DNA from 2 places in the Kitasatospora sp. NPDC096077 genome. Region 2 is predicted to be linked to the other one. Evidence: riboswitches for the same ligand, from Rfam matches in the RefSeq annotation. Region 2 holds a riboswitch; the other holds the start of a gene.
The links. A riboswitch is a leader RNA that binds a small molecule or an ion and turns the genes downstream of it on or off. The one in region 2 is predicted to bind cobalamin.
Positions count from the first base shown of each region.

Region 1: it holds a riboswitch for cobalamin, as region 2 does, so the genes downstream of both, ABTZ03_RS41315 (CoA-acylating methylmalonate-semialdehyde dehydrogenase) here and metE (5-methyltetrahydropteroyltriglutamate--homocysteine S-methyltransferase) in region 2, are expected to answer to the same signal.

Region 1 is NZ_JBEOSV010000098.1:12,560-17,158, reverse strand. Features, by position in the region: gene ABTZ03_RS41325 (hypothetical protein) at 1-745, shown strand, start outside; gene ABTZ03_RS41320 (YcnI family copper-binding membrane protein) at 837-1,607, shown strand; cobalamin riboswitch at 1,730-1,901, shown strand; gene ABTZ03_RS41315 (CoA-acylating methylmalonate-semialdehyde dehydrogenase) at 2,106-3,605, shown strand; gene ABTZ03_RS41310 (acyl-CoA dehydrogenase family protein) at 3,611-4,599, shown strand, end outside.
Region 2 is NZ_JBEOSV010000101.1:19,065-23,663, forward strand. Features, by position in the region: partial or broken gene ABTZ03_RS41690 (MFS transporter) at 1-790, shown strand, start outside; gene ABTZ03_RS41695 (cupin domain-containing protein) at 790-1,191, shown strand; gene nicT (Nickel transporter NicT) at 1,274-2,383, opposite strand; cobalamin riboswitch at 2,602-2,846, shown strand; partial or broken gene metE (5-methyltetrahydropteroyltriglutamate--homocysteine S-methyltransferase) at 3,006-4,599, shown strand, end outside.

The DNA of each region.
Region 1 (4,599 bases), on a different contig from region 2:
GCCGGTGCGCGCCGCCGCCCTGGACCTTCGCGTGCTGCGGGCGCTGCCCTTCGCGACGGTCTGCGTCGTGCTGGCCGCCGCCGGGCACGTGCTCGCCTCCGGGGACCCGGTTCCGCCGGGGGCCCTGCTGCTCGGCTGGGCGCTGGTCGGGGCGGTCGCGGTGTCCGGTGCGCGCCGGGAGCGGTCGGCCCGGGCGATCACCGGCGGGCTGGCCGGCGGCCAGGCGGGCCTGCACGTGCTGTTCCACCTGGCCGAGGCCCCGCGCCGGGCCCCCGCGCGGGGCGGCACGGCCGACATGGTCGGCATGCCGGGGATGGCCGGCCATTCCGGTGCCGCGGTGTCCCATGCCGGCCATTCCGGTGCCGCGGTGTCGCACGCCGCGGTCGCGTCGGCCCACCTCGGTCTCTGGTGCCACCTGGCGTCGGCCGGGCTGAGCGCGCCGATGCTGCTGGCGCACGCCGTCGCGACGGTCGCCGCCGGCTGGTGGCTGCGCCGGGGCGAGGCGGCGGTGTGGGCGCTGGTCCGGCACACGGCCCGGACCGCCGCCGCGGCCGGGCGGGCCCGGGCGGCCCGGTTCCTCGGTGTGCCGGGCCTGTTCGCGGCGCTGCGGGACGGGCTGGACGGCCGCTCCGGGGCGGGTGCGCTCTGCCGGGCCACCGGTCCGGACCGCTCGGGCCGGGCCCGGTCGGGGGTGCTCCGGCACGTGGTGGTCAGGCGCGGTCCGCCGTGGTGTGCGGCCGGCTGACCGGGTTCCCCGGGGCCACGGCCGCCCGCCCCGACCCCTGACCGACCGCCGCACGCCGCGCGCGTGCCCTCCCCTGGAGAACACCCGACCCATGAGGACTTCCGCCGTGCTCCGCCTCGCCGCCGCCTCCGCCGTGGCGGCCGCGACCGTAGTGGCCGCCGCCACCACCGCCTCCGCGCACGTCATCGTGGACCCGTCCAGCGTCCCGAAGAACACCACCGACCAGACCTTCGCGTTCCGGGTGCCGAACGAGGACGACAACAACAGCACGGTCAAGGTGGAGATCGACTTCCCGACCGACCACCCGGTCCCGTCCGCCCTGGTCGCGCCGGTGCCGGGCTGGACCGACAAGATCACCACGACCAAGCTGGCCACCCCGATCCACACCGACGACGGTGACGTCACGGACGTGGTCTCGCAGATCGTCTGGACCGGCGGCCAGATCGCCCCCGGGCACTACCAGGACTTCACCGTCGAGTTCGGCGCCCTGCCCGAGGGCACCGACAAGGTGGTCTTCAAGGCCCTCCAGACGTACAGCGACGGCAATGTGGTGCGCTGGATCGAGGAGCCCCAGGCCGGCCAGCCGGAGCCGAAGAACCCGGCCCCGGTGCTCACCCTGACGGCGGCGACCGCCGACGACGGGGACTCCCCGAGCGCGGCACCCAGTGCCGCCGCGGGCGCCAAGCCGGCCCCGGCAGCTACCGGCGGCACCACCACCACGGCGGCCGCCGCGGCGAGCAGCAGTGACTCGACCGCCCGGGGCCTGGGCATCGCGGGCATCGTGGTCGGCGTGCTCGGCACTGCGGCGGGTCTGCTGCTCGGCCGCCGCGGCCGCGGCGGTGACGCGGGTACCTCGGCCTAAGGGCCTGTCGAAGGCCGGTGCGGGAGGCAGGTCCTCCCGCACCGGCCTTTCCGCTGCCGCGGCCCCTGTCGCCACCACCGGGTCGGCGGGGACCCTGGACTTACTAGGACGTCCAACTATATTCTCGGAGACAGGTCCGCGGTGTCAGGGAAGTCGGTGTGAATCCGGCACGGTCCCGCCACTGTGACCGGGGAGTTCGTCCTCACAACGACGGCCACTGGCAGCCAGCCGGGAAGGCCTGGGGGCGGGCGTGGATCCGGGAGTCAGGATACCGGCCGCGGGTGTTCCGTGTTTTCCACGAGGATGGAGACGACACGCATGACTCCGGGCCGCTGTTTCCGCTCCGCTGCCGTGCTTCCGACCGCCGGGGCCCATCGCCCCTGACGGTCCGTCAACCACCGCCCGCCGCACCGGCGTACGACCGTACGCCCGGCCCCGCGGCGACGGCGGTGGGTGCTCCATTCCTCCTCTCCCCACCCGTGATGAGAGAAGGAACCGATGGTCCGAGAACTGACCCACTTCATCGGCGGCAAGCGCGTCGCCGGCACGTCCGGCCGCTTCGGCGACGTCTTCGACCCCAACACCGGCCGGGTGCAGGCCCGGGTGCCGCTGGCCGACCGCGCCGAGGTCGAGGCGGTGATCGCCGACGCCGCCCAGGCGCAGCCCGAGTGGGCGGCCTGGAACCCGCAGAAGCGGGCCCGGGTGCTGCTGCGTTTCCTGCAGCTGGTCGACCGGGAGAAGGAGGAACTGGCCCGGCTGCTCTCCGCCGAGCACGGCAAGACCGTCGCCGACGCCCACGGGGACATCCAGCGCGGCCTGGAGGTCGTGGAGTTCGCCGCCGGGATCCCGCACCTGCTGAAGGGCGAGTTCTCCGACAACGCCGGCACCGGCATCGACGTCTACTCGATGCGCCAGCCGCTGGGCGTGGTCGCCGGCATCACGCCGTTCAACTTCCCGGCGATGATCCCGCTCTGGAAGGCCGCGCCCGCGCTGGCCTGCGGCAACGCCTTCGTGCTCAAGCCCTCCGAGCGGGACCCCTCGGTGCCGCTGCGCCTCGCCGAACTGTTCCTGGAGGCCGGGCTGCCGCCGGGCGTGCTCAACGTGGTCAACGGCGGCAAGGAGGCCGTGGACACCCTGCTGGAGGACCCGCGGGTGCAGGCGGTCGGCTTCGTCGGCTCCACCCCGATCGCCCAGTACGTGTACGCCACCGCGGCCGCGCACGGCAAGCGGGCGCAGTGCTTCGGCGGTGCCAAGAACCACATGATCGTGATGCCGGACGCCGACCTCGACCAGGCCGCCGACGCGCTGATCGGCGCCGGGTACGGCTCCGCGGGCGAGCGCTGCATGGCGATCTCGGTGGCCGTCCCGGTGGGGGAGGAGACCGCGGACGCCCTGGTGGCCAAGCTGGTCGAGCGGATCGGTGCGCTCAAGGTGGGCCGCTCGGACGACCCGGCGGCCGACTTCGGCCCGCTGGTCGGCGCGGACGCGGTCGAGCGGGTCCGCGGCTACCTGGAGATCGGTGTCCAGGAGGGCGCCGAACTGGTCGTGGACGGGCGGGACTTCCGGCTCGAAGGGCACGAGGACGGCTACTTCCTGGGCGCCTCGCTGTTCGACCGGGTGACGCCCGACATGCGGATCCACCGCGAGGAGATCTTCGGCCCGGTGCTCACCGTGGTCCGTGCCGCCGACTACGAGGAGGCGCTGCGGCTGCCCAGCGAGCACGAGTTCGGCAACGGCGTGGCCATCTACACCCGGGACGGCGACACCGCCCGGGACTTCGCCCGCCGGGTGAACACCGGCATGGTCGGCGTCAACGTGCCGATTCCGGTGCCGATCGCCTACCACACCTTCGGCGGCTGGAAGCGCTCCGCCTTCGGCGACCTCAACCAGCACGGACCGGACTCGATCCGCTTCTACACCCGTACCCGCACCGTCACCTCCCGCTGGCCCTCCGGGGTCAAGGAGGGGGCGAGCTTCACCATGCCGACGATGGGGTGAACACCGTGCACGCAAGCGATTTGACGGAGGATCAGGTGGCGATCGCGGAGGCCGTGCAGGCCTTCGCCGCCGAACACCTGGCCCCGCACGCGGTGGAGTGGGACCAGGCCAAGCACTTCCCGGTGGACGTGCTGCGCAAGGCCGCCGACCTCGGTCTCGCCGGGGTGTACGTCCGCGAGGACGCCGGCGGCTCCGAACTCTCCCGGCTGGACGGCGTGGTGGCCTTCGAGGCGCTGGCCACCGGCTGCCCGTCCATCGCCGCCTACCTGTCCATCCACAACATGGTCGGCTGGATGGTCGACCGCTACGGCAGCGAGGCCCAGCGCCACCGCTGGCTGCCCGCACTCTGCACGGCCGAACACCTGGGCAGCTACTGCCTGACCGAGCCCGGCGCCGGCTCCGACGCCGCCGCGCTCGCCACCCGGGCCGTCCGGGACGGCGACCACTGGGTGCTGGACGGCGTCAAGCAGTTCATCTCGGGCGCGGGCGCCGCGCAGCTGTACATCGTGATGGCGCGCACCGGCGGCCCGGGCCCCGGCGGGGTCTCCGCCTTCGTGGTGGAGCGGGACGACCCGGGGCTGTCCTTCGGCCCGAACGAGAAGAAGATGGGCTGGAACGCCCAGCCCACCCGCCAGGTGCTGCTGGACGGCGTCCGGCTGCCCGCCGACCGGCTGCTCGGCGGCGAGGGCGAGGGCTTCCGGATCGCCATGGCCGGCCTCAACGGCGGCCGGCTCGGCATCGCCGCCTGCTCGCTCGGCGGCGCCCAGAACGCCCTGGACCGGACCACCGCCTACCTCGCCGAGCGCGAGGCCTTCGGTGCCCGACTGCTGCACGCCCAGGCGCTGCAGTTCCGACTCGCCGACATGGCCACCGAGTTGGAGGCCGCCCGGGCGCTGGTCTGGCGGGCCGCCGCGGCCCTGGACCGGGGCGACCGGCGGGCCCCGCAGCTGTGCGCGATGGCCAAGCGGTACGCCACCGACACCGGCTTCGAGGT
Region 2 (4,599 bases):
AACGCCGCCGGGGGAGCGCTGGGCGTACTGGCCGGCGGAGTGCTGACGGAGTACGCGAGTTGGCGCTGGGTCATGCTTCGTGCTCGCCGAACCCCGTTCCCCCGCACCGCTGTTGCGGCTCGGCCTGCTGCGCAGCCGCTGGGTCGCGGGGGCCAACCTGCTGGTGTTCCTGGCCGCCGCCGGGCAGTTCGCGGCCTTCTACTTCGTCTCGCTCCACCTCCAGCAGGTGCTCGGCCTGGGCGCCGCCGCCACCGGTGCCGCCTTCCTGCCGTTCACCGCCGGCCTGGTCGCGGGGACGGTGCTGGCGACCCGGGTCACCGCGCGGCGCTCGCCGCGGACGGCCCTGGTGCCCGGCGCCGTCCTGGCGGCCGTCGGCCTGGGCTGGTTCGCCCTGATCGGCCCGGACGGCACCTTCCTCACCGACGTCCTCGGCCCGTCCCTGGTCACCAGCTTCGGCACCGGACTGGTGCTGGCCCCGGTCGCGGCCGCCGCGACCACCGGCGTGGCCCCCCGCGAGGCCGGTGCGGCCTCCGGACTGCTCAGCAGCTCGCGCCAACTCGGCGGCTGCGTCGGCCTGGCGGTGCTCGCCACCCTCGCCGCCCACCGCACCGGGTCGGCCACCGACCCGGCGGCCCTCGACGACGGGTACGCCCTCGGCCTGGCCGCCGGCGGGGTGCTGTTCGCCCTGGCGGCGGTGGTCGCGATCACCGTGCTGCCGCGCCGCCGGCCGGAACCGCCGGCCCTCCGTCCCACCGTTCCCGCGCAACCCCTCCTGGAAGGAACCCGTTGATGACCACCACCCCCATCACCCCCATCACCGCCGTCGACCTGTTCGCCTCGGCGCTGCAGATCCGCCCCGACGGTGACGTCCGGGCCGCCGAACGCCGGATGAGCGGCGGGGACGCCGACACCTGGCAGGTCGCCACCTTCCACGTGGAGACCGACGCCGACGTCCACGGCGACCACTGGGAGATGCACCCGGCGGCGGACGAGGCGGTCTGCTGCCTGGCCGGCGGCGTCCGGGTGTACTTCCGCCCGGTCGAGGACGGCGCCGAGGAGGAGACGGTACGGCTGCCGGCCGGCAGCGCCGTCGTCGTCCCGCGTGGCCGCTGGCACCGGCTGGAGCTGGACGCCCCCAGCGACCTGATGTCGATCACCCTGCGCGGCGGGACGAAGCTGGAACGGCGCTGACCGGGAAGACCCGCGGGAGAAACGGAGGGCCCGGCGGACAGCACGTCCGCCGGGCCCGTACGCATCGTGTGCGCGTCGTGGGTCAGCCGTCGGCGTCGACCCGGGCGGCCCAGCGCTGCTCGACGTTGCTGAAGCGCCAGTAGGCGAGGGCGCAGGCCCAGACCACCACGAACATGCCGACCAGCAGGTAGCCGACGTTGTCCAGGCTGATCTCGGAGATCCAGCCGGTGACCGGGTCGGTGAGGTCGAGCTTCTCGTGCAGCACGCTGACCAGCTCGATGGTGCCGATGACGAAGGCGACCGCGATGGAGAGCCCGGTGATGGTGAGGTTGTAGTAGACCTTGCGGACCGGGTTGGAGAACGCCCAGTGGTAGGCGAAGTTCATGAAGGTGCCGTCGAGGGTGTCGAACAGGCTCATGCCGCAGGCGAACAGCAGCGGCAGGCAGATGATCGCGTACCAGGGCAGGCCGGAGGCGGCGCCGGAGCCGGCCATGGCCATCAGGGCGACCTCGGTGGCGGTGTCGAAGCCGAGGCCGAACAGCACGCCGACCGGGTACATCTGGCCGGGGCGGCGGATCGACTTGGTGAGCCGGCCGAGGATGCGGTTCATGAAGCCGCGCTCGTCGAGGTGCTTCTCCAGCTGCTTCTCGTCGAACTGGCCGGCCCGCATGGCCTTGTAGACCCGGTAGATCCCGGCGAGCGCGAACAGGTTGAGCGCGGCGATCAGGTAGAGGAAGGTGCCGGAGACGCTGGTGCCGATGACGCCCAGCCACTGGTGGGTGGTGGACTGGTCGTCCACCAGGGTGCCGACGATCTGGGCGCCGCCGGCCACCAGGGCGGCCATCGCCATCACGATGGTGGAGTGGCCGAGTGCGAACCAGAAGCCGACCGACACCGGCCGCTGGCCGTCGGCCATCAACTTGCGGGTGGTGTTGTCGATCGCGGCGATGTGGTCGGCGTCGAAGGCGTGCCGCATGCCGAGGGTGTAGGCGGTGATGCCGAGTCCGACGCCGAAGGTCTGGGTGCCGATGGTGTAGTGGTTCGGGGCGATCAGCACGAACAGCATGCCGAAGGCGACGACGTGCATCGCGATGATCACGCCGAGCAGGGCGGCGGTGCGGACGGTGTCCCCGCGCTGCCAGCGGGGCGGCAGCGGCAGGGCGGATGACGGCGGTTCTTCGGTGAGGGTCATGCGTGCAGGCCTTTCCAGCTCCTCGATGGGGGCGCCCCCCGGGGAACGCGGGGAACACCGTAGGGGCTCGCTCGTTCCATCGACAAGCGTTCGCAGCTGCGAAAAGGTTGCAATAACGCAAAACCGGGACTTCGGGGACGAAGCGCCGCCGGGGTGACGTCGTCTCACCATGCGGACGATTGAGTGATTCTCTGGCCCGGCCCAGCGGGATTGCCTCTAGGGTGGCCGGTACAGCTGGTTCGCCCCGTCCGCCAGGCGGGGCGTCGTAAGAGGGAACCCGGTGAAGCCGTTCGATCGGCCATTCCGGGACTGCCCCGCAGCGGTGAGCGGGAACGACCGCCGTCATACGCACTGGACCCGGGACGGGTCTGGGAAGCGACGGCCAGTAGGTGTCCGACCTCCGTCTCCACGGAGGACGGTCGTGCCCGCGAGTCCGAAGACCTGCCCGCTGTCCGTGCGCGACCGTGTTCGCGCGCGGCCTTCCGGTGACCTCGAGGGCGGGTCGGCGTACATACCAGGCGGAGCCGTACCCGTACGGGCGGTCCGTCCGGTTCGTCACCCCTTCGCGCCTTCGTGCCGTCTCCGGGCACCATGAGGAATCAGGCTCGCGAAGGAGAGTCCCTTGACAGCGAAGTCCGCAGCCGCGGCGACCGTGGCGACCGCTTACGGCTACCCCCGACAGGGCCGTAACCGGGAACTGAAGAAGGCGATCGAGGGGTACTGGAAGGGCGCGGTCACCGCCGAGGCGCTCCAGGCCACCGCCGCCGAACTGCGCCGGGAGAACTGGGCCGCGCTTGCCGAGGCAGGCGTCGGCGAGGTGCCGACCGGTGACTTCTCGTTCTACGACCACGTGCTGGACGCCTCGGTGGCCGTCGGCGCCGTCCCGGCCCGGCACCGGGAGGCGGTCGACGCCGACCCGCTGGACGGCTACTTCGCGATGGCGCGCGGCAACCAGGACGTCGCGCCGCTGGAGATGACCAAGTGGTTCGACACCAACTACCACTACCTGGTACCGGAGTTGGGCCCGGACACCGCCTTCGCGGCGAACCCGGCCAAGCCGGTCGGCGAACTGCGCGAGGCGCTCGCGCTCGGGCACACCGCCCGGCCGGTGCTGGTCGGCCCGATCACCTACCTGCTGCTCGCCAAGCCCGCCCCCGGGGTGGCCGAGGACTTCCAGCCGATCACCCTGCTGGACCGGCTGCTGCCGGTCTACGCCCAGCTGCTGGCCGAGCTCAAGGCCGCCGGCGCCGAGTGGGTGCAGCTGGACGAGCCCGCCCTGGTGCAGGACCGCACCCCGGCCGAACTCAACGCCGCCGCCCGCGCCTACCGTGAGCTCGGCGCCCTCACCGACCGGCCCAAGCTGCTGGTGGCGAGCTACTTCGACCGCCTCGGCGACGCCCTGCCGGTGCTCGCCAAGGCCCCCGTCGAGGGTCTGGCCCTGGACTTCACCGGCCCGGCCGCAGGCAACCTGGACGACCTCGCCGCGGCCGGCGGCCTGCCCGGCAAGCGCCTGGTCGCGGGCGTCGTCGACGGGCGCAACATCTGGATCAACGACCTGGAGAAGTCGCTGGCCACCCTGGCCACCCTGCTCGGCCTCGCCGACCGGGTCGACGTCGCCCCGTCCTGCTCCCTGCTGCACGTGCCGATCGACGCCGCCGCCGAGCGCGACATCGACCCGCAGATCGCCCGCTGGCTCGCCTTCGCCAAGCAGAAGGCCGCCGAGGTCGCGCTGCTGGCCCGCGGCCTGCGCGAGGGCACCGGCGCGATCACCGCCGAACTCGCCGCCAACCGCGCCGACCTGGCCTCCCGCGCCAACTCGCCGATCACCCACGACCCGGCCGTGCGCGCCCGCACCGCCGCCGTCACCGAGGCCGACGCCCGCCGCGCCCAGGCCTACCCGCAGCGGGCCGAGGCCCAGCGCGCCCGGCTCGCCCTGCCGCTGCTGCCGACCACCACCATCGGCTCCTTCCCGCAGACCACCGAGCTGCGGGTGGCCCGCGCCGACCTGACGGCCGGCCGGATCGACGGTGCGGCCTACCGGGAGCGGATGGAGGCCGAGGTCCGCGAGGTGATCGCCTTCCAGGAGAAGGCCGGCCTGGACGTCCTGGTGCACGGCGAGCCCGAGCGCAACGACATGGTCCAGTACTTCGCCGAGCAGCTCACCGGCTACCTGGCCACCCGGCACGGCTGGGTCCAGTCCTACGGCACCCGCTATG